2 regions of the Streptomyces sp. HUAS 31 genome follow, and region 2 is predicted to be linked to the other one. Evidence: riboswitches for the same ligand, from Rfam matches in the RefSeq annotation. Region 2 holds a riboswitch; the other holds the start of a gene.
The links. Region 2 has a riboswitch for glycine ahead of gcvT (glycine cleavage system aminomethyltransferase GcvT). Riboswitches for the same ligand answer to the same signal wherever they lie in the genome.
Positions count from the first base shown of each region.

Region 1 (11,884 bases), 5.1 Mb from region 2:
TGACTCTGCTGGTCGACTGGGACGCCCACACCCTGACTCCGCCGCGCACCCTGCTGTGGCTGGTCATGACCTGCCTGCTGTTCACGATCCTGCTCCCCGAGCGCGTGACCGCCGGGCCGGGCTGGCTCGCGGTGCGCGGCCTCGTACGCCGCCAGGCGGTGCGCACGGACGAGCTGGTGACCGTACGGCAGCACGGCGACGTCTGCACACATCTCACCCTGCGCGACGCGGACGGCCGCCGCCTCGAACTGGACCCACGCGTCCTCCTCGCCAACCCACTGCTGTGGCACGAGCTGGACACAGGCGTACGCCGGTCACGCGCGAGCGGAACCCTGCTGGAGGGCATCGACGTACTGGAGCGGCTACGGCATCAGATCGACGACGCCGAGGCGCGGGCGGTGCTCAGGGCGTCCGGGATCACCTGAAGTCGGGGTGGCACGGCGGGCCAGACATGACACACGAAAGGGCTCCCCTCCGGCCGTGCGTGGCCGAAGGGGAGCCCATTCTGCTGGTGCGCGTTGTGCGCGTGGGCGCAGGCCCGGTGCGGCTCAGTCGTCGTAGGCATCCAGCGGCGGGCAGGAGCAGACGAGGTTCCGGTCGCCGAAGGCCTGGTCGATGCGGCGCACCGGCGGCCAGTACTTGTCGGCGGTCGACACCCCGGCCGGGAACACGGCCTCCTCACGGCTGTAGGCGTGCTCCCAGGCACCGCCCAGCGCACCGGCGGTGTGCGGGGCGTTGCGCAGCGGGTTGTCCTCGGCGGGCCACTGCTCCGACCCGACCTTCTCGATCTCCGCGCGGATGGCGATCATCGCCTCGCAGAACCGGTCGAGCTCGGCCAGGTCCTCGGACTCGGTCGGCTCGATCATCAGCGTGCCGGCCACCGGGAACGACATCGTCGGCGCGTGGAAGCCGTAGTCGATGAGGCGCTTGGCCACGTCGTCGACGCTCACGCCGGTCGCCTTGGTCAGCGGGCGCAGATCGATGATGCACTCGTGCGCGACGAGCCCGCCCGGCCCGGTGTAGAGCACCGGGTAGTGCGGCTCCAGCCGCTTGGCGACGTAGTTCGCGGAGAGCACGGCCACCTGCGTGGCCCGCTTCAGCCCCTCGCCGCCCATGAGGCGGACGTACGCCCAGGAGATGGGCAGGATCCCCGCGGAACCCCACGGCGCCGCCGAGATCGGGCCGACGCCCGTCTCCGGACCGGCGGCCGGCTGGAGCGGGTGGTTCGGCAGGTACGGCGCCAGGTGCGAGCGCACACCGACCGGGCCGACGCCCGGACCGCCGCCGCCGTGCGGGATGCAGAAGGTCTTGTGCAGGTTCAGGTGCGAGACGTCGCCGCCGAAGTGGCCCGGCTTGGCCAGCCCCACCAGCGCGTTGAGGTTCGCGCCGTCGACGTAGACCTGCCCGCCGGCCTCGTGCACCTGCGCGCAGATGTCGGCGACGTGCTCCTCGAACACACCGTGCGTCGACGGGTAGGTGATCATCAGCACGGACAGCTCGTCCCGGTGCTTCTCGATCTTGGCCCGCAGGTCCTCGACGTCGATCTCGCCGTCCTCGGCGGTCTTCACGACGACGACCTTCATGCCGGCCATCACGGCGCTGGCGGCGTTCGTGCCGTGCGCGGAGGACGGGATGAGGCAGATGGTGCGCTGCTCGTCGCCGTTGGCCCGGTGGTACCCGCGCACGGCGAGCAGACCGGCCAGCTCACCCTGCGAGCCGGCGTTGGGCTGGAGGGACACCTTGTCGTAGCCGGTGACCTCGGCGAGACGTTCCTCCAGCTCGCGGATGAGCGTGAGATAGCCCTGCGCCTGCTCGGCGGGCGCGAAGGGGTGCAACTGCCCGAACTCCGGCCAGGTGACCGGCTCCATCTCGGTGGTCGCGTTGAGCTTCATCGTGCAGGAGCCGAGCGGGATCATGCCGCGGTCGAGCGCGTAGTCCCGGTCGGCCAGCCGGCGCAGGTAGCGCAGCATCGCCGTCTCGGAGCGGTACTGGTGGAAGACGGGGTGCGCGAGGTAGTCGTCGGTGCGCAGCGCCCCGTCGGTGAGCGCGTCCTCGGTGCTCGCGTCCAGCGCCTCGATGTCGCCCTCGACCCCGAACGCCGTCCATACGGCGCCCAGCTGGGCCCGCAGCGTGGTCTCGTCGCAGGCGACGGAGACCTGGTCGGCGTCGACGAGGCGCAGGTTCACGCCGTTCTCCCGGGCGGCGGCGACGACCTCGGCGGCCTTCCCGGGCACCCGCACGGTCAGTGTGTCGAAGTAGGAGCCGTGCACGACCTCGACACCGCCGGCCGCGAGGCCCGCAGCAAGGATCGAGGCGTACCGGTGGGTCCGCCGCGCGATGCTCCGCAGCCCGTCGGGCCCGTGGTACACGGCGTACATGCCGGCCATCACGGCGAGCAGCACCTGGGCCGTACAGATGTTGCTGGTCGCCTTCTCACGACGGATGTGCTGCTCACGGGTCTGGAGCGCCAGCCGGTAGGCCTTGTTGCCGTCGGCGTCCACGGACACGCCCACGAGCCGCCCCGGCAGGCTGCGCGCGAACTTCTCGTGGACGGCCATGTAGCCGGCGTGCGGCCCGCCGAAGCCCATCGGCACGCCGAACCGCTGCGTCGTACCGATCGCGATGTCCGCCCCGAGCTCACCCGGCGACTTCAGCAGCGTCAGCGCGAGCAGGTCGGCGGCGACGGTGACGAGGGCACCGAGCTCGTGCGCCTGGTCGACGACCGGCTTGATGTCCCGTACGACACCGGAGGCGCCCGGGTACTGGAGGAGCACGCCGGTGATCTCACGCGAGGCGACCTCGGCCGGAATGCCCTCGCTGAGGTCGGCGACGACGATCTCCACGCCGGTCGGCTCGGCGCGGGTCTCGATGACGGCGATGGTCTGCGGAAGCACGTCCGCGTCGACCAGGAACAGGCCCTTCTTGTTCTTGCCCATGCGCCGGGACAGGGCCATGGCCTCGGCGGCGGCCGTCCCCTCGTCGAGCAGCGAGGCACCGGAGGTCGGCAGCCCGGTCAGCTCGGCGACCATGGTCTGGAAGTTCAGCAGGGCCTCGAGACGGCCCTGGGAGATCTCGGGCTGGTACGGCGTGTAGGCCGTGTACCAGGCGGGGTTCTCCATGACGTTCCGCAGGATGACCGGCGGGGTGAAGGTCCCGTAGTACCCGAGCCCGATCATCGAGTCCAGCACCTGATTGCGGTCGGCCAGCGACCGCAGCTCGGCCAGCACCTCCGCCTCGGTGCGGGCTCCCGGCAGGTCCAGGGAGTCGGCGTTCTTGATCACGTCCGGCACCGCGGCGGCGGTGAGCTCGTCGAGGGAGCCGTACCCGACCTGGGCGAGCATCTTGGCCCGGGCCTCATGATCGGGACCGATATGACGCTGCTCGAAGGGGATTCCCTGCTCGAGCTCGGAGAGCGGAATGCGATGGGCGGTCATTGCGGAGGCCTCCTGGTCTTACGACCTTCGAGGGGCACCACGGCGCGGGTACCCGGACGGCCTCCCCCTCTGTCATCTCAACCTGAGAGCTTCACCGGACCGCCCGAAGGCCGTCGGCTTTCACCGTCGGTGAGAGCGGAAGCCGTCGACACCCGCTCTGCTTTCCAGAGTGACCTCGTCCGTGCGGTACGTGAGCCTGAGAGATTCCGGGGAGGATTTGCTCCTTCGGCGCCTCCGGTGTTGTCCGGAGGACTCTCCCGCGCGGGGTCAGCAGCCGTTAGAAAGCCTACCAGCGAGGTCGACGCACGGACCTTCGAGTGGCCGCTCTCACCATTCTGCCTTTTCGTAGTGCTTACGGATGAGTTGCGACCAAGTGGAGGGCCCGTGCAGACCGACATCGATCCGCGCAATCTGATCGGCCGCAAGGCTTTCGACCGCAACGGCACCAAGATCGGCACGATCGACGAGGTCTATCTCGACGACGCGACCGGAGTGCCGGAATGGGCGGCGATACGCACCGGCCTGTTCTCCCGCGACGCCTTCGTCCCCCTGGAGCCCAGCGAGCTGGTGGAGGGCACCCTCCGCATCCCCTTCGACCGCGCCCTGATCAAGGACGCCCCCGACTTCGGAGTGGGCCGCCACCTGTCCCCCGAACAGGAACTCCAGCTCTACCACCACTACGGCCTCGACGTAACGGCCCCGCCCCCTCCCCCCGACCACGATTTCGGCAACCTGGCCCCCTCGGAACCCCCCAACAACAACGGCCCCACGACTCCCCACCCCTGACCGGCTCAGACCCCACCGACCCCACCGACCACAGCCCCCTCAGATGCCCCCGACGTGGCAGGTCCCCCGCTTCCCGCAGCACCCCGACTTCCCCCACCCCCTCCGGGCCGCTCCTCCACCAGCGGCAACGGCTCCACCGCCTCCAGCCCCGGATCCTCCACCCGAAACGTCCGCACCCGCCCCGGCTCCGTCGACCCAGGCGTCTCGAACCGCACGGTCACCCGCCCGAGCCCACTCCCCTGCACCCACCCATGCCCGTACTCGGCATGCCGCACATCGTGCCCGGCGAGCCATCTCCGCTCACTCGGCGGCTCCTCCCCCCGGGCCGCGGCCACAGCCTCCGCGCCGTCCTCCCCACCCTCCACCGCCTGCTGCTCCCCCAGCTCCCCCGCGGCCTGAGCGAACAGATCCTCCTGCGTGTAGTCGGCAAGCCCGCTGACCCCGACCCCCAACAGCCGCACCCCACCCGTCGTGTCCACGGACTCCAGCAGCCGGGCAGCGGCCTCCCGCACCACGGCCGGGTCATCCGTCGGCCCCCGCAAGGTCTCGGACCGTGTCAGGGTCGAGAAGTCGTACCGCCGTACCTTCAGCACGATGGTCCGCCCCGACAGCCCGGCCCCCCGCAACCGCCGCACACAGCGATCGGCCAGCCGCTGCACCTCGAACCCGACCCGCACCCGGTCGTGGATGTCCACGTCGTACGTGTCCTCGACCGACACGGACTTCGTCTCCCGCTCGGCCACCACGGGCCGCTCGTCGTGCGCCAGCGCCATCGCGTACAGCGCATGCCCATGGGCTTTTCCCAGCAGCCGTACGAGCTCGTCCTCGCCGGCCTCGGCGATCTCCTCGACCGTATGGATCCCGGCCCGCCGCAGATGGTCCCCCGTCGCCGGCCCCACCCCCGGCAGGGTGCGCACCGACATGGGCCCGAGCATCGCCCGCTCGGTCCCCGGCTCGATCAGCACCATCCCGTCCGGCTTGGCCTGCTCGGAGGCGATCTTCGCGAGCATCTTGGACGCGGCCAGCCCCACCGATCCCGCAAGCCCCGTGGCGGCCCGTATGTCGCCGCGCAGCTTCGCCCCGACCAGCCGCGCCGACGAGTCGTCCCAGGCCGCTCCCCCGGCCTCCAGATCCACGAAGGCCTCGTCCAGGCTCAACGGCTCCACCAACGGCGACAGCTCCCGCAGCAGCGCCATCACCTGCTCGCTGATGTCGCGGTAGATCCCGAACCGCGGCACGAGATACGCGGCGTTCGGCGCCAGCCTCCGCGCCTGCGCCATCGGCATCGCCGAGTGCACCCCGAACACCCGGGCCTCATAGGACGCGGTGGCGACGACTCCACGCGGCCCGAGCCCGCCCACGATCACGGCTTTCCCACGCAGGCTCGGCTTGGATGCCTGCTCCACCGAGGCGTAGAAGGCATCCATGTCGAGATGCAGGATCGTGGGCGCGTTTCTCACATCTCCGATGCTGCCTCACGCCACTGACAATGCCCCGCTACAACCGCACGTTTGCAGCCACTGGCCACCGGCAAGGGCCGACAGCCCACCGGACGCAGGACCGAAGCCCGCTCAGACCGCCCGGTTACGCCGCCGAGCCAGCTCGTCCGCCGGATTGTGCCCGACAAGCGTCTCCCCGGTGTCGATCCGCTCCCCGTGCAGCTGCGACAACGCACTCTCGACGTCCCGCCACACCACACCCACGGCGATCCCGAAGATCCCCTGCCCGCCCTGGAGCAGCGCGTGCACCTCGTCCGGCGAGCTGCACTCGTACACGGTCGCGCCGTCGCTCATCAGCGTCATGCGCTCCAGGTCGCTGAAGCCCTGCTCCCGCAGGTGCTGCACGGCGGTGCGGATGTTCTGAAGCGATACACCGGTGTCGAGGAAGCGCTTGACGATCTTCAGGACGACGACGTCCCGGAAGCTGTACAACCGCTGCGTCCCGGACCCGTACGCGGGCCGCACGCTCGGCTCGACGAGCCCGGTGCGCGCCCAGTAGTCCAGTTGGCGGTATGTGATGCCGGCGGCCGCACATGCCGTCGGACCGCGGTAGCCGATCTCTTCCGACCCCATGGACGCCGCCCCTCCGCCGGTGCTCGGCACGGCCGTCGGCCGATGCGAAGCGTGATCGGCAGCACCGCCCTGAACAGCGCTGCTGTGAAGCGGGTACGGACCGCTCGCCCCGAGACTGCGCCCGGGAGCACCCCCAGCCGTACCGTCGCCGCTGCTTCTCACGCCGACCTCCGTCCTTGACCTGCCTTCTCGACGGTAGGCAGTCACCAGGGGTGCGTCAACGATCGCCACACTCGGCACGCCGAGTGATAATCACCCTAGGAGTGGTTTCCCGTACCCCACCGCGGGGAAAGGCTAGCCGAATGCCTTCCGAGCGGGCCCCGGGACGCTCTCGCTCGCCACTGGCAAATGCCGGCATTTGAGCTGTAACCGACTGTGGGCCGAGCCGACACGGACCGCAAGTCCGCCCGGCCCCGCCCACGCCGTCTCACTGGCTGCTGGTGCCGAAGTCCTCGGGCGAGATCTGGTCGAGGAACTCGCGGAACTTCTCCACCTCGTCCTCCTGCTCGTCCGGGATCGCGATGCCGGCGTCGTCGAGCACTCCGTCGCTGCCGTAGATCGGCGTTCCGGTGCGCAGGGCGAGCGCTATGGCATCGGACGGACGGGCGCTCACCTCGACGCCGCTGGCGAAGACCAGCTCGGCGTAGAAGACGCCCTCACGCAGATCCGTGATGCGTACTTCGGTGAGCTCCTGGCCGACGGCCTCCAGCACGTCCTTGAACAGGTCGTGGGTCAGCGGTCGCGCGGGGGCCATGCCCTGCTGGGCGAAGGCGATGGCCGTCGCCTCCCCAGGCCCGATCCAGATGGGGAGGTAGCGGTCGCCTCCCACTTCGCGCAGGAGCACGATCGGTTGGTTGGAGGGCATTTCGACCCGGACACCTACGACATCGAGCTCGTTCACACAGCAACCCTAGGCCGTGCTCGGGACGTTTGGGTAGTCGGGCAGAGAACGGGTGGCCGATCCGGCCTTCCTGTGCTTGCCCCGCTCAGGGCAGCCGTACCCCGAGAGCCGTCTGCACCAGCGCGGAGTGCAGCTTGACCGTGAGACCCGCCAGTTCCTTGGCGCGCGCCTCGGCGTGAGCCCTGGTCTGGGGGTTGCGGTGCCGCTTCAGCGGCGCCACGACCTGGTCCACGAGCCCGGCCTCACGATCGGCGGCGGCCTTCATCACCCGAAGATGCCGGGGCTCGATCCCGAACCGCCCCAGCTCGGCCACGAGCGCGGCCACGGTGACGGCCTCCGCGTCGTAGACCCCGTCCGGCAGCGGAGCGATCAGGCCGTACGACTCCCACTCCGCCAGCTCGCGCTCGTCGATCTCGGCGGCGGCCAGCAGCTCGGCCCGCCCGATCCGGGCCGCTGTGGGCCCCTCCACGGGCTCCAGGACCGTTTCGCCGTCCCGCTGGCGGCACACGGTCGGCAGCGGTGCCGCCTCTCCGCGCTCCATCGCGTCCAGGTGCTCCCGGATCACCTTGAGGGGCAGATAGTGGTCCCGCTGCATCCGCAGGACGTGACCGAGCCGCTCGACGTCCTGCGCGCTGAACTTGCGATACCCCGAGGGGGTTCGCTGCGGCTCGACGAGCCCTTCCGACTCCAGGAAACGGATTTTGGAGATGGTGATGTCAGGGAACTCGTCGCGCAGCACGTTCAGCACCGTGCCGATGCTCATCAGCCGACCGTCCGTGGCGGCGATGCCGTGGCCGGCACCGCCGCTCGGTGTTTTCAGCATGGACCTTCCCTGGGTCTCCCCGGACGGTCTCCGGGGGAGGGTCAGTAGCCCCGCTGGCTCGCGTAGAAGACCAGCCGGTACTTGCCGATCTGCACCTCGTCGCCGTTGTTCAGCGGGACCTGGTCGATCCGCTCGCGGTTGACGTACGTTCCGTTCAGGCTGCCGACGTCGGCCACCGTGAACGAGCCGTCCTGGGCGCGACGGAACTCCACGTGCCGACGCGAGACCGTCACGTCGTCCAGGAAGATGTCGCTCTGCGGGTGACGACCGGCCGTGGTCAGGTCGCCGTCCAGGAGGAAGCGGCTGCCGGAGTTCGGCCCACGGCGCACCACCAGAAGCGCGGAGCCCAGCGGCAGCGCGTCGACAGCGGCCTGTGCCTCGGGCGACAGCGCCGGGATCTGCGTCTGACCGGTGGTCTCGGCGTCGTAGGCCTCGATACCGGAGATGGAGATCGTGGAGGTCGTCTCGGACGGTCGCTCGGGCGTCGCGCCGCTTCGCAGCGGAGCACCGCAGTTGGAACAGAAGCGGCTGTTCTCCGCGTTGCGGTTACCGCACCTCGTACACACCAGGGCCGACATCGGGGAAAACCCTCCACCCGTACTTGAGGTTGACGGTTGCCCGAAACCTATGTCGCCGGACTGGCCAGGGTCAACTGACGGCGCGCCCTGACCTCCGGAAATGTCACCGCCCGGCCCAGGCACCTGATCCCTGAACAGCGGGCGCTGGCCCTCGTCGTCCCCCTGTGCGCGGTGACGAGCGGTCGCGTTGTCGCTGCCCTCTCGCGCGCTCTTGCCGAACAACTTCGCAAACAACTTCACGGGCGATTCCCCTTGACCGAAACAGACCCGCCCGTGGGGCAGGACGAACCCTGACTGCTCTCTCTGGCCGACTCAGACATCCTCACAACGTCCGTCTCCACCAGACAGTTTCCACCACGCACCACCCAATCGGTGCGCCGACCCCCCGCAACCTCATGCCCTCCCCCGATGTCCCCCATGCACCCCCGGTTCACTGGGAGGACGACCGAGCGTAGTCAGGCCGCTTCGCCGCTCGCAAGGCGTCCACAACGATCTTGTCCGACCGCTCGATCGTCACGGTGGCCTGCTCCTTCTCGAGGGTCTGCACCACGCCTCCAGGGATGTTGAGCGCCGGTTCGAGGTCCTGCGGCTTGCCGATGACCTTGAAACGATAGGGCGCGTTGATCTTGTTCCCGTCGACGCTCACGCTGTTGCCGGCATCGGTCAGGTAGGTCCCGGCGACGACGCGTACGCCGTTCACCTGGATCGCCTCCGCGCCGGCCGCGCGCAACTCCTGGATCGCGTCGAGCAGCATGTCCGCCTCGACCGTCCCCTTCGTGTCGTCGATGGTCATCGTGATGCCGGGTCCCTGAGCGGCCACCGTGCCCGCCAGAATGCCGAGTTGCCTCTCCTTCTCGACCGTCTGCCTGCGGGCCTCCTCGGCCTGGTTCGAACTGTTCTCCAGTTCGTCCCGCTGCTTCTCGAGACCTTGCTTCTCGTCCTCTAGACGCTGAGTACGGTCGTCCAGTTCATCGAGAATGCGAACGAGATCTTCCTGACGTGCGCCGCGCAGGGCGCTGTCGCTGTCACTGTTCGACGCCACCTGGACGGCCAGACCGAACCCGAGGCCGAACAGCAGCAGGGCGACGATGAGTTGGGCACGGGTCACACGGGGCGGCCACAGCCCCTGCGCGAGCCGCTGCCGACCGGTCAGCCCGGTTTGCCGGTTCCCCTGCTCCTCGGGCGTCTCCGGGCCCTCAGGGGCCTCGGGAGCCTCACCCGCACCAGCCGCCACCTCTTCGGGCAGCTCCTTGCGCAGCCTGTTCTCCGGGGTCTGTTCCTGGTTGCTCATCGGCCTCACGCCCGGAACACGTGCCGGCGAATGGCCGCGGCGTTGGAGAAGATCCGGATGCCGAGAACCACGACGACCCCCGTGGACAGCTGGGCACCGACGCCCAACTTGTCGCCCAGGAACACGATCAGCGCGGCCACGACCACGTTGGACAGGAACGACACGACGAAGACCTTGTCGTCGAAGATGCCGTCGAGCATGGCCCGCAGACCCCCGAAGACGGCGTCCAGAGCCGCCACGACGGCGATCGGCAGATAAGGCTCGACGACTGCCGGAACCTCCGGCCGGACCAACAATCCGGCCACGACTCCGACGACGAGGCCCAGTACGGCGATCACGATGTGCCCTTCTCGGTTTTCTCGGTGTTCGGCTGTGCTGTACGTACGATCACGCTCGGGGCGGCGGGCAGCCGCAGGTCTCCCTGCACGGAAATGCTGGTCCGGATGCCGAAGTTCTCCTGCAAGGCGTGCAGGTACAGCCCGTCGGCACTGTCCTGGAACCTGGTGCTCAGCCGTTCCCCGTCGCCCACCGCCAGCACCGTGTACGGCGGAACCAGTGGCTTGTTGTCGACCAGTATTGCGTCACCCGCTGCCCTGATCGCCGACAGGGCGGTCAGCCGCTGTCCGTTGATCGAGACGGCTTCCGCGCCCGACTCCCACAGCCCGTTGACCACCCGCTGCATGTCGCGGTCGCGCACGCGGCCGGTGTCGGAGAACCCGGACGACCCCCGCGCGTCGCCGTCGCCGTCCGTGCCCGCTTCCTTGGCGTCGTTCACGACCAGTTTCACGCCGGGGCCGTGCACCTCGACCGAGCCCGCGAGGATACCCACGAGCTCCGCCTGGTCGCCGCCGACCGTCTTCAGGGCTTCACGCTGCCGCGCGCTCACGTCGGCGCGCAGGTCGTCGACGGTCTCCTCCAGCTTGTCCGCCGTCGCCGTCTCCCGGTCGATGCGGTCGATCAGCTCCTCGCGCTCCTTGGCCACCACCGGAGCCGCCACGCGCGCCTGCGCCGCTCCCACCGTCACCACGAGCGCCGCGAGCACCAGACCGGCGGCGAGCCCCAGCTTCGCCCTCAGCGTCTTGGGCAGTCCCCCGTCACCCGCGGCCTTCTTGCGTGCGGCGGCCTCGGCGTATCCGTCATCGAGGCTGTGATCCATGACGTTGTTGAGCAGCGACATGGACGCGTCCGGGCGCGCAGGGGGCGTGGATGTGCTCCGAACGGGGGGCGGCTGCGGCATGCCGCACATCGTCGCACGTCGCGGCCGCTACCTCCGAATGGCCCCACCGGCATGCCGGACAGGCCCCCTTTCGGGGACACCTGTCCGGCACGCGCGTGTGCGTCTTGCCTTATCGGCCCGCGCTGTCCACGACCGCGGACCACTCGTCGAGCAGCTCCTGGGCGGACGCGTCGTCCGGCCCCTCGGCCCACAGATGGGTGACCGCCTCCGCCGGGTCCGGCAGCACCATCACCCACCGCCCGTCGGTCTCCACGACCCGCACTCCGTCGGTCGTGTCGACAAAGCGATCTCCGGCTTCCTCGACGACCCGCCGCATGACGAGCCCCTTGACGGCCCAGGGGGTCGCAAGATCGCGCTTGATGACATGCGCCCGCGGAATCCGCGCGTCGATCTGGCTCAGCGTGAGCTGCGTCCGCGCCACCAGCCCGATCAGCCGTACGAAGGCCGCCGTGCCGTCGAAGACGCTGCTGAACTCCGGGACGATGAACCCGCCCCTGCCGTCCCCGCCGAAGATCGTCGTGTCGTCACGGCCGACCCGGGTCAGGTCATCGGGCGAGGTCGTCGTCCACTCCACCTGAGTGCCGTGATACGCCGCCACCTGCTCGGCGATCCTCGTGGTGGTCACCGGCAGCGCCACACGCCCGCTGCGCCGCTCGGCGGCCACCAGGTCGAGCATGACCAGCAGGGCACGGTCGTCCTCGACGATCCGCCCCTTCTCGTCGACCAGCGAAAGCCGCTCGCCGACCGGGTCGAACCGCACTC
Region 1 is NZ_CP116353.1:1,601,322-1,613,205, forward strand. Features, by position in the region: gene PGH47_RS06920 (hypothetical protein) at 1-425, shown strand, start outside; gene gcvP (aminomethyl-transferring glycine dehydrogenase) at 549-3,434, opposite strand; glycine riboswitch at 3,609-3,704, opposite strand; gene PGH47_RS06930 (PRC-barrel domain-containing protein) at 3,819-4,220, shown strand; partial or broken gene PGH47_RS06935 (DNA polymerase IV) at 4,112-5,680, opposite strand; gene PGH47_RS06940 (MerR family transcriptional regulator) at 5,792-6,454, opposite strand; gene PGH47_RS06945 (bifunctional nuclease family protein) at 6,720-7,193, opposite strand; gene ftsR (transcriptional regulator FtsR) at 7,279-8,016, opposite strand; gene PGH47_RS06955 (FHA domain-containing protein) at 8,058-8,876, opposite strand; gene PGH47_RS06960 (DUF881 domain-containing protein) at 9,025-9,885, opposite strand; gene PGH47_RS06965 (small basic family protein) at 9,891-10,223, opposite strand; gene PGH47_RS06970 (DUF881 domain-containing protein) at 10,220-11,122, opposite strand; gene PGH47_RS06975 (mannose-1-phosphate guanyltransferase) at 11,232-11,884, opposite strand, start outside.
Region 1: another riboswitch for glycine. It lies ahead of gcvP (aminomethyl-transferring glycine dehydrogenase); the one in region 2 lies ahead of gcvT (glycine cleavage system aminomethyltransferase GcvT).

Region 2 (11,884 bases):
CGGCGACGCAGAACAGGCCGAGGCCCGCCGCGTCGAAGACGTTCACGCCGGTCTGGATGCGCTCCACGTGCGGGTGGAGGAAGAAGACCAGGAGCGCGGCCAGCAGCGGGGTGAGGAAGTACCCCAGGTCCGTGAACGCGGCCGGCGGCACGGCCCCGATGACCACGTCCCGGAACAGCCCGCCGCCCAGGGCCGTGACCTCGGCGAGTACGGCTATGCCGAAGACGTCGAAGTTCTTGCGGACGGCCAGCAGGGCGCCGGAGATCGCGAAGACGAAGATGCCGATCAGGTCGAGCGTGTGCTGGACGGACGGGCTGAACAGTTGCTGGAGCACCCGTACATTCTCACCCAGCACAGAGCCCCCGCCTTACAAAGAAAGGCGGGGGCCTGGCTTGGGTTACTTCTCGCTGGTTTCGGGGGAAGACTCCCCGGCTTCCTCGGAAGCCGCTCCAGCCTCGGCGGCCACGCCCTCGGCAGCCGGTGCGTCCTCGGAAACGATCTCCTCGGACACGGTCTCCTCGGACACGGCGTCCTCGGCCTCCGTGGCCGTCACCTCCGCCGCAACCGCCGCGGAAGTGGCCGCCGACTCCGCGAGCACCTCGTCGGCCACCAGCTCCGCCGCCTCCTTGGCCACCGACAGCAGGACGGTCTCCTGCGGCTGCTGGTCCTCGAAGTTCTCGGGGTGGTGGCACGCCACACGCTGGCCGGGCCGCAGCTCCAGCAGCGGCGGCTCCGTGGTCTTGCAGACCTCCGTCGCCTTCCAGCAGCGCGTGTGGAAGCGGCAGCCGCTCGGCGGGGAGATCGGCGAGGGCACGTCGCCGCGCAGCAGGATCCGCTCGCTCTTGACGCCCCGGCGCTTGGGGTCCGGGATCGGCACCGCCGACATCAGGGCCTTGGTGTACGGGTGCATCGGCGCCGTGTAGAGCGACTCGCGGTCGGCGAGCTCGACGATCTTGCCGAGGTACATCACCGCGATGCGGTCCGAGACGTGCCGTACGACCGACAGGTCATGGGCGATGATCACGTACGTGAGGCCGAGCTCCTGCTGGAGGTCGTCCAGCAGGTTCACGACCTGCGCCTGGATCGACACGTCCAGGGCGGAGACCGGCTCGTCGGCCACGACCAGCTTCGGGTTGAGCGCGAGGGCGCGCGCGATGCCGATGCGCTGACGCTGACCGCCGGAGAACTCGTGCGGGTAGCGGTTGTAGTGCTCGGGGTTCAGCCCGACCACCGACAGCAGCCGCTGGACCTCCTTCTTCACCCCGCCCTCCGGCGAGACGCCCTGGAGCCTGAAGGGGGCGCCGACGATCGTGCCGATGGTGTGCCGCGGGTTCAGCGAGGAGTACGGGTCCTGGAAGATCATCTGCACGTCACGGCGCATCGGGCGCATCTGCCCGACGCCGAGGTGCGTGATGTCCCGGCCCTCGAACTCGACCTTGCCGCCGGTCGGTTCGAGCAGCCTGGTGATCAGCCGGCCCATCGTCGACTTGCCGCAGCCCGACTCGCCGACGACGCCCAGCGTCTCGCCCTTGCGGACCTCGAAGTCGATGCCGTCGACCGCGCGCACCGCGCCGGTCTGCCGCTGGAGCAGCCCCTTGCGGATCGGGAAGTGCTTCTGAAGGCCCTCGACCTTCAGCAGGACCTCGCCGTCGGCGACGCCGGCTTTCGTGAGGTTGTCCTTCTGCGCGGGGATCTTCACCGCTTTTTCGTCGCTCACAGCTTCGGCGCAATCTCTTCGGTCCAGATACGCTCCCGCTGCTCCTGGCCCATGTGGCAGGCGGCCCAGTGTCGCTCGCCGACCTCGGTCAGCTCGGGGCGGACCGTGCGGGTGACGTTGTCCTTCGGGATGTCGGCGTACGGGCAGCGCGGGTTGAAGGCGCAGCCGGACGGGACATTGATCAGCGAGGGCGGGGAGCCCTTGATCGGGATGAGACGCTCGGTGTCCTCGCGGTCCAGGCGCGGCATCGAGCCGAGCAGGCCCCAGGTGTAGGGGTGGCGGGGCTCGGCGAAGACGGATTCGGCGGGGCCGCGCTCCACGGGCCGGCCGCCGTACATCACCAGCAGGTCGTCGGCCATCTCCGCGACGACACCGAGGTCGTGCGTGATCATGATGACCGCGGAGCCGAACTCCTTCTGCAGGTCCCGGATCAGGTCGAGGATCTGCGCCTGCACGGTGACGTCCAGGGCGGTGGTCGGCTCGTCGGCGATGAGCAGCTCGGGGTTGTTCACCAGCGCCATGGCGATCATGGCGCGCTGGCGCATACCGCCGGAGAACTCGTGCGGGAAGCCGTCGACGCGCTTGTTGGGCTCGGGGATGCCCACGCGGTCCAGCATCTCGATGGCCCGCGTGCGGGCCTCCTTCTTGCTGACCTTGTGGTGGACCCGGTACGCCTCGATGATCTGCTGCCCGACCGAGTAGTACGGGTGCATCGCCGACAGCGGGTCCTGGAAGATCATCGCCATCTTGCGGCCGCGCAGCCGGCGTACGTCGTCGGGGTCGGCGGCGATCAGCTCCTGGCCGTCCAGCCAGACTTCGCCGGTGACCTTGGCGTTGGCCGAGCGGTGCAGGCCCATCACGCCGAGCGACGTGACGGACTTGCCGGAGCCGGACTCGCCGACGATGCCCAGGGTCCTGCCCCGCCGCACGTCGAAGCTGACGCCGTCGACGGACTTCACCAGACCGTCGTCCGTGTTGAAGTGGATACGCAGATCGCGTACCGAAAGGAAGGCGCCGTCCGTGTCGGACGGGGCGGCGGCGGCGGGTTCGCCGAGTGCCGCTTTCTCGAGCTTGCTCACGAGTACCTCACCCGGGGGTCGATGGCGGCGTACACCAGGTCGACGACGAGATTGCAGAAGACGATGAAGAACGCGGCGACCAGGGTCACGCCCATCACGATGGGCAGGTCGTTGTCCTTGATGGACTGGACCGCGTAGGCACCGATGCCCTGCAAGGAGAAGACGGTCTCGGTGAGTACGGCGGAGCCGACGAGGGTGCCGAAGTCCATGCCGAAGATGGTGACGATCGGGGTCAGCGCGGCGCGCAGGCCGTGCTTGGCGACGACCGTGGTCTCCTTGAGGCCCTTGGCCCTTGCCGTTCTGATGTAGTCCTCGCCCATCGTCTCCAGCATGCCCGCCCGGGTGAGTCGGGCGTAGAGCGCGGAGAAGAGGAAGGCGAGGCTGACCCAGGGCAGGATCAGATGCCAGGCCCAGTCGGCGGGGTTCTCGGTGAACGGGACGTACTCGATGGCGTCCCAGATGGGGATCTCGTACACGAACAGGGCGTTGAGCACCTGGCCGGTGAAGAAGATCGGGAGGGAGACGCCGGCGAGGGCGATGAACATCGAGATGCGGTCGATGGGCTTGCCCTTGCGCAGCGCCGAGATGACGCCGGTCGTGACACCGAAGATCAGCCAGATCACGGCGGCACCGACGGCCAGCGAGAAGGAGACCGGAATCCGCTCCGTCAGCTGGGGCCACACCTCGACGTGGCTCTTGAAGGAGTAGCCGAAGCAAGGGGCGTCGCAACGGGTGGCGTCGGGACCGAACTTGTAGTCCGCGCCCACCACGAGGCCCTTGATGTAGTCCCAGTACTGGACGGCGATGGGCTGGTCCAGCCCGAGGTTCCGCTTGATGGCGGCGACGGACTCGGGGTTGGCGTCCTTGCCGACATACTGAGTGGCCAGCTGGTCGGCGGTCTGGCCACCGAGCCGTGGCACGAGGAAGAAGATCGCGAAGGTGACTGCGCTGACCACCAGCAGCAACAGCACCGCGCCGAAGACGCGTCGGATGATGTACGCAGCCACAGCTGTACGGCTCCGGACGGCCGGGGCGGGTTGTGCCCGCCCCGGCCATCCGGTGCCTTCACCTGCCTTTCAGGGAATCCGGCCTGACGGCCACTACTTGGTGGAGCTCAGCAGCGTGTAGTCGTACATGCCGAGGTAGGCCTGCGTGACCGTGACGTTGGCCGCGGACTCCGGACGGAACAGCAGGTTCTTGCGGTAGATCAGCGGGACGACGGACGCGTTGTCCATGACCATCTTGTCGATGTCGCCCCAGGCCTTGGTGCGGGCGGCGTCGTCGGTGTTGGCGATCGCGTCCGTGAGGGCCTTGTTGATCTTCGGGTCGTTCAGTTCCATCAGGTTGTTGCCACCGGAAGGCTTGATGGCCGCACCGTTGATGATCTGGTCGAGGAAGCCGTAGCCGGTCGGCCAGTCAGCACCCCACGCCATCGACAGCATGCCGAGCTTGTGCTCGTGGACGTAGCTCGGGACACCGGCGAAGTTCGAGAAGTACTTGCCGGAGGGGAACTGCTTGATCTCGACGTTGATGCCGACCTTCTTCAGCGAGTTCTGCACCGCCGTGGCCGAGGCGACCTCGGCGGGACGGTCGGAACGCGCGGTCAGGATCGTGTCGAAGCCGTTCGGCTTGCCGCAGGCCTTCAGCTCTTCCTTGGCCTTGGCGACGTCACCCTTGTTGCCCTCGGTGGCGTAGGTGTCGAACTTGGTGTAGCCGTTCACCGACGGGGGCAGCAGCGTGGAGGCCACGTCACCCTTCGGCGAGCCGCCGATCGCGTCCTGGACGGACTGCTTGTCCGTGGCCCACTGCACGGCCTTGCGGCAGTGCTCGTTGTCGAACGGCTTCACGTTCACGTTCAGCGCGATGTACTGCGTCGCACCGGCGTAGGAGGCGTCCGTCGAGGCGACGTTCTTGCCCGTCAGCACCTTCGGCTGGGTCGCCGGCTGGACACCGGTGCCCGCCGCGTCGACCGTGATCTTGTCCGAGAGCAGGTCGTTGTCGACCGTCACCGGGTTGACCTTGAACTTGATCGTGACCTTGTCCGGCAGCGCCTTGCGGATCGGGTCCGTCTTGGCGTCCCAGTTCTTGTTGCGCACGAGGGTGGCGCTGCGGCCCTCCTCGTAGGACTCGAACTGGTACGGGCCGGAGGACACGATGTTCTGGACGTACTTCGCGCCCGTGTCCTTGGCCTGCGGCACCGGAGCCGTCTGCGAGAACGTCGCCAGGTAGTCGAAGTCCGCGAAGGGCTGCTTCAACTTGAAGACGATCGTGCTGTCGTCCGGCGTCTCGATGGACTTGATGCCGTCCGCGGACTTGTCCTTGTAGGGGCCCTTGTACTTGTCGCCGCCGTCAAGGTACGCCTTGAAGTACGTCGGGCCGTTGGACAGCGCCTCGGGCGCGAAGTTGGAACGCTCGATGGCGTACTTCACGTCCTTGGACGTGATCGGCGTGCCGTCCTGGAACTTCACGCCCTGCCGGAGCTTGTACGTCCAGGTCTTGGCGTCCGCGCTCGGCTTACCGAGGGACTCGGCCAGGTCGGGAACGACCTCGAGGCCCTCCTTGCCGGCGGCCGGCTTGAACGTCGTCAGCGCACGCGCGTAGAGGCGGGAGAAGTTCTGCACCCAGCCGTAGTACGTGTTGCCCGGGTCCAGGGAGTCCGGAACGTCCGAGTGCTCGTACGTGACCGTCCCCCCCTTCTTCGTGGACGCGTTGACGATGGAGGACAGCGCGGCGTCCTTCTTGCCGTTGCCTCCGCCGTTGCCGTCACTGTCGTCCCCGCCACCACATGCGGCAGCACCCAGCGAGAGCGCCAGGACCGACGCGATCGCGGCGGTCACCCTTCTCGTCTTCACCTGAGGAAAGCCCCCTCTATCGATGGATCACTTGCTGCGAGGGTCGAGGGCGTCACGCAGCCCGTCACCCAGCAGGTTGAAGGCCAGGACGGTGATGAAGATCGCCAATCCGGGCACGAACATGTACTGCGGATCTGCGGTGTACAGATCGACAGCGTTGCTGAGCATGCCGCCCCAGGAGGCCTGCGGCGGAGCGATACCGACTCCGAGGAAGCTCAGCGCAGCCTCGAAGAGGATGTTCGTCGGGATGATCAGCGTCGAGTAGACGAGGATCGGCGCGACGAGATTGGGGAGCAGCTCGCGGAACAGGATGTACGGCCCGCGGGCGCCGAGGCTCGTGGAAGCCTCGATGAACTCTCGCCGGCGCAGCGTCATCGTCTGCGCGCGCACGATGCGGCCGATGTACGGCCAGCTGAAGAAGCCGATCACGAAGATCAGCACGCAGATGCGGAGCGGAAGGCCGTCGAGTCCGAAGAAACCGTCCTGCACGGAGGCGGAGATCGAGATCGCGAACAGCAGCAGCGGGAACGCCAGGAAGGTGTCCATCAGCCGGCTGATAACGCTGTCGATCCAGCCGCCGTAGTACCCGGCGATGATGCCGAGCACCGTGCCGATGACCACGGACAGGAGCGTGGCGCCTCCCGCGACCAGCAGCGAGACCCAGGAGCCGTCGATGATGCGGGCGAGCATGTCGCGGCCGTACTGGGGGTCGACGCCCAGGGGGTGGTCCCAACTCATTCCGCCCCAGCCGCCCTTGGGGGCGAGCAGGGCCGGGTCGATCAGGTCCTGGTTGAACTTGTTGGGGTCCATGCCGAAGACCCACTGGATCGGCTTGGAGAGCACAGCCATCAGCACGAGGCAGATGACGACGATGCCGCCGGCCATGGCGACCTTGTCCCGCTTGAAGCGCATCCAGGCGATCTGGGAGAGCGAACGCCCCTCGATCTGGCTCTTCTTGACTCCGGAGAGCACGGCCTCGGGCTGCGCTTCGGCCTCCGCTCCCGTTGTCTCGATCGGTGCGGTCACGGTGAGATTGACCCCTCTCGGCCGACGGTTGTCGACCCCCATGGCTGCCGCTGTAGCGGTTGCTTTCTCGTACACAGGACCGACCGGCCCATGTCTTGCGGGGAGTCTTCAACGCTTTGGCGATCTGTTGCCAGAGGTGACCGGGAAAGTATGCGCAACCGTGATGCTGTCTGGGGGGTTCCGTTATCCGAACAGCGGGTAACGCCCGGCGGACGCGAGTCAGTTGGGGCGTATGAGGGCGGACCGGGACCTTCCGATCACATCTACGCGCGGAGATTTGCCTAGGAAACCGCAGTCAACACCCCTGCGCACCTACGAAGTAGGGAAACCGACTGAACGGTAGGTTAGCGCGTTCGATGATCAGTAACGGCCCTGTGCCGGTGGGTAACCGTAGCCTCCGGCGGGGGCCTGAGCGGGTGCGGCGTGCGCCTCGCGGTCGTAGAACGGACGGGCGCTCGCGCGCATCCACATGGCGATCGGATCGTCCTCGTCGGACATCGCCACGGTCGACACCGGCAGCCCGTCAGGGACCGCCGCGATCGACTGGAGCATCATCGAGCGCACCGAGTCCACCGCCGACGGGCTGGTGTCGTACACATCGAGGCCGATGGCGAGATACGGCGCACCGAGCGCCGGCTGCACCCAGGCGCGGCGCAACGAGCGGACGGCCTGGGTCCGGTGGGCGTTCTGCGCGAGCAGGGCGTAGAACTGCGGGATCTCGATGGCGGGCTCCGACAGCCGCAGCGGACCGGCGGGCTGGCGGTCCAGGCCCGTCGCGATACGGCGCAGGTCGAGCCAGGGGATGCCGACGCCGCCACCAGGGGCGTGCGGGTTCAGCCAGAGGCCGTAGTGGTCCGGATAGAGGGTGCGGGCCACGTCGACGCCGTCGACCACCTCGTAGCTGCGGTTCCAGCCGCTGGCGGAGAGCTCCTGGGCGGAGGTGACGCACGGGGCGTAGCCGTACCCTTCGACCTCCATGTTTCCGTACTGGGCGTCCGGGGACCCGGCCTGGCCGTGCCAGAGCAGCATCCAGACCTGGCCGGCGGAAGGGGTGGCGAGGGCCCGCAGGAGGGCCTCGTAGGCGTCGTAGCGCCCGGGCGTCACCTGGCGCAGCATGTGCTCGACCTGCCCGGTCGAGGTTGTGCCGCTCGCGCTCACGATTTACCGCCCCTTCGGGAAACATGGCTTGTGAGCCCCAGCTTAGGCGCTCCGCTGGGAGAGCCGGATGGAGCTCGGGTCCTATTGTGGGCTGCTTGCTGCGGGTCGTGTGTGGCTTGTCGCGCAGTTCCCCGCGCCCCTGGAGGGGCGCTGCCCCTGCCGGGTGTCAGGAGTCGCGCGTGTAGAAGGGCCGTACCTTCGCGCGCATCCACTCGATCACCGGGTCCTGGGCCACGTCCAGGAGGACCAGGTTGACCTGCCAGGGCAGGGGGGCGCGGGTGAGAGCCCGGGCCAGGGCCTCGGTGGGGGCGGCGCGCAGGTCGCCCTCCCAGTGGGAGAGTTCGACGCCTATGAACATCACCGGGGCGGCCGTCTCGATCGTCGCCAGGCAGCGGCGCGCCGTCGCGACCACGCCGGTCGCGGCGAACTCGGCCGACGCCGCGGCGAGGAAGTCGATCGGGTCCTCCTGCCAGTCCGGCTCGTAGAGCTTGACCCGGCCGCCGGAGGTCGGGCCGTCCAGCGGGGTGCGGCCCACCCGGCAGAGCTCGGCGACGGCCGCCGGTGGCAGCGGGACGCCGACCACGCCGTCGGGGTTCAGGGCGATGCCCACGTGCGGCGGCAGTCCGCGCGCGAACTCCACGGCCGGCGCGACCGTGAACGCCATGTGGGAGCCGACGACCTGGCGGAACTGCTCCTCGGAGCTGAAGACCGGGACGTATGCCTGGCCCCCGATCTCCACCGTGGGCAGGTCCAGCGGGCCGCTGTCCGGGCCGCCGCCGTTGGGCAGGGGCACCCAGACGAAGCTGCGGCCCAGCACCTCGACGATCCGGGCGCCCGCCGAGGGCATGCCGAGGGAGGCGGAGAGCACCTCCTCCAGTTCATTGCCGGGCCAGCCTCCGTGCGGGTGGAGGTGGGCCCGGGCCGAGAAGTCCGCGGGGAGATCCGCTGGGAAGTCCATCTGTCTGACCGCCTGCTGTGAACCACGTCTGAGGCTCAGAAGGCTAGCCGGTGTCCGCCCGCCGCAGGGCTACGGGCGGCCCGCCCGCGCACACGGCCGGCCGGACCCCGGCACTCCGGGCCGGCCGCCGCATGCTCCGGGTCAGCCCGCGAACCCGATCCGGCGCAGCACGTCCGCCGCGTCCCGGTCGATCAGCACCGCCGAACCGCAGCCCTGCGGCAGATCGCCCTTCGCCGCCGAGCGCAGCAGCCGGGAGGCCGCCCGGCGGTGCCGCAGGAAGGCGTACCGCGAGACGCCCCGGCCGCGCTCGCGCTGGCCTTCCAGGGCGGTGCCCGGCGTCACGTCGAGCAGCAGCAGGTGCAGGGTGCCGCCCCGGCGGCGGGCCGCGCGGGCCAGCCAGCCGCGCACCCAGGCCTGTGTGCCGCAGTCGTGCACGACGACGCCCTCGCCGGAGCGCAGCGCGCGGCGCAGCCCGGCGTAGTGCGCGAGGCGGACCAGGGGGCGGTAGACGGCGTACGGGAGGAAGCCCGGCAGCCGGGCGTCCCAGCGGTCCCGGGTGTCCTGGGAGTCGATGCGCAGGCCCTTCACCGTCCGCCGCATCAAGGTCGACTTGCCGCTGCCGGGCAGGCCGGTGATGACGACGAGGTCCTCGGGGCCGAAGAGCAGCGCGTGCGGGCTGTGGCCGGAGCGGTCGCGCAGATCGCGGACCACGGGTGCGGGACACGCGACGTGCGCTTCGACACCGGGTGCCGCGGGCTGCTTGGGCAGCGCGATGCCCGAGGTCGTGGCGTACGCCGTGGTGCGGTTCACCGTCATCGTCCTCCTCCGGGGTCAGGAGTCCCCATCCCCACTGAGCGTAAAGAGAAGGTAATAGAGGATCTCCTCCTTTTCGTTCGCTTCCTGCCACAAGCCGGTTACAGAGATGGCCTGCCCCCGACGGGGTCCGGCATGCAATGATGGCGGCGCCAACTGCATACCGGCCGTTTGAATCCGCGCGGGAGAGTCCCCAGCAGTGCATCGCTGGGGCGCCGAAGGAGCAAGTCCCTCCCTTGAATCTCTCAGGCCCCGTTACCGCGCGGGCGAGGCACATCTGAAAAGCGGGTCGCTGTGTGCACAGCGGCTCCACCCAAGGTGCAAGCCATGATCACCGTCTCCGGGATCATGGCGAACCTCTCAGGTTCCGATGACAGATGGGGAGGAACGACCTCGCCTGTCATGCCTTTGGGAGACAACGGACCGATGAGCAGCACCGAACCCCGTCGTACCGCGCTCGATGCCCTGCATCGCTCGCTCGGCGCCACGATGACCGACTTCGCCGGCTGGGACATGCCCCTGCGCTACGCCTCGGAGCGCGACGAGCACACCGCCGTACGCACCAAGGCCGGCCTGTTCGACCTCTCGCACATGGGCGAGATCACCGTGACCGGCACGGACGCGGCCAGGCTGCTGAACCACGCCCTCGTCGGCAACATCGCCTCCGTCGGTGTCGGCCGCGCCCGCTACACCATGATCTGCCAGGCCGACGGCGGCATCCTCGACGACCTGATCGTCTACCGGCTCGCCGAGACCGAGTACATGGTCGTCGCCAACGCCTCCAACGCCCAGGTCGTGCTCGACGCCCTGGTGGAACGATCCGCCGGCTTCGACGCCGAGGTCCGCGACGACCGCGACGCCTACGCGCTGCTGGCCGTCCAGGGTCCCGAGTCCCCCGGCATCCTGAAGTCGCTGACCGACGCCGACCTCGACGGCCTGAAGTACTACGCCGGCCTGCCCGGCACGGTCGCCGGCGTCCCCTCGCTCATCGCCCGCACGGGCTACACCGGCGAGGACGGCTTCGAGCTGTTCGTGAAGCCGGAGCACGCCGTGGAGCTGTGGCAGGCGCTCACCAAGGCCGGCGAGGGCGTCGGCCTGGTCCCCTGCGGGCTGTCCTGCCGGGACACGCTGCGCCTGGAGGCGGGCATGCCGCTGTACGGCCACGAGCTGACCACCGCGCTCACCCCCTTCGACGCCGGGCTCGGCCGGGTGGTGAAGTTCGAGAAGGAGGGCGACTTCGTCGGGCGCGAGGCGCTGACCGAGGCCGCCGAGCGCGCCGCCCAGAACCCGCCGCGCGTGCTGGTCGGCCTGATCGCCGAGGGGCGTCGCGTCCCGCGTGCCGGGTACCCGGTCGTCGCCGGCGGCGAGGTCATCGGCGAGGTCACCTCTGGTGCGCCCTCCCCCACCCTGGGCAAGCCCATCGCCATGGCGTACGTCGACGCCGCGCACTCCGCGCCCGGCACCGCCGGGGTCGGCGTGGACATCCGCGGCAGCCACGAGCCCTACGAGGTCGTGGCGCTGCCGTTCTACAAGCGGCAGAAGTAACGCCACAAGAAGAGACTGACAGCGGCAGGCGCGTGACTCTGCGCACATTTCCGCTGATCACTCACGTATCCAGCGGTCCCTCATTCATCACCACTCCCGCGCGTACAGGAGAATTCAGGCCATGAGCAACCCCCAGCAGCTGCGCTACAGCAAGGAGCACGAGTGGCTGTCGACCGCCGAGGACGGCGTCTCGACGGTCGGCATCACCGAGTTCGCGGCCAACGCGCTCGGCGACGTCGTCTACGCCCAGCTCCCCGAGGTCGGCTCGACCGTGACCGCGGGTGACACCTGCGGCGAGCTGGAGTCGACCAAGTCCGTCTCCGACCTGTACTCCCCCGTCACCGGTGAGGTCACCGAGATCAACGAGGACGTGGTGAACGACCCGGCGCTCGTGAACTCCGCCCCCTTCGAGGGTGGCTGGCTGTTCAAGGTACGCATCACGGAGGAGCCGGCCGACCTGCTCTCCGCCGACGAGTACGTCGCCCACACCGCCGGCTGAGGAGTCGTATCCCTTATGTCTGACACGTCTGACAAGTCGCTTCTGAACACACCCCTGCATGAGCTGGATCCGGCGATCGCGGCGGCTCTGGATGCCGAGCTGGAGCGTCAGCAGTCGACGCTGGAGATGATCGCGTCGGAGAACTTCGCTCCGGTCGCGGTCATGGAGGCGCAGGGCTCGGTCGCCACGAACAAGTACGCCGAGGGCTACCCCGGCCGGCGTTACTACGGCGGCTGT
Region 2 is NZ_CP116353.1:6,651,833-6,663,716, reverse strand. Features, by position in the region: gene PGH47_RS29785 (trimeric intracellular cation channel family protein) at 1-334, opposite strand, end outside; gene PGH47_RS29780 (ABC transporter ATP-binding protein) at 398-1,717, opposite strand; gene PGH47_RS29775 (ABC transporter ATP-binding protein) at 1,714-2,796, opposite strand; gene PGH47_RS29770 (ABC transporter permease) at 2,793-3,803, opposite strand; gene PGH47_RS29765 (ABC transporter substrate-binding protein) at 3,897-5,648, opposite strand; gene PGH47_RS29760 (ABC transporter permease) at 5,676-6,674, opposite strand; gene PGH47_RS29755 (enhanced serine sensitivity protein SseB C-terminal domain-containing protein) at 7,035-7,832, opposite strand; gene PGH47_RS29750 (enhanced serine sensitivity protein SseB) at 7,999-8,790, opposite strand; gene PGH47_RS29745 (AAA family ATPase) at 8,932-9,606, opposite strand; glycine riboswitch at 9,776-9,874, shown strand; glycine riboswitch at 9,875-9,990, shown strand; gene gcvT (glycine cleavage system aminomethyltransferase GcvT) at 10,030-11,148, shown strand; gene gcvH (glycine cleavage system protein GcvH) at 11,270-11,647, shown strand; gene glyA (serine hydroxymethyltransferase) at 11,663-11,884, shown strand, end outside.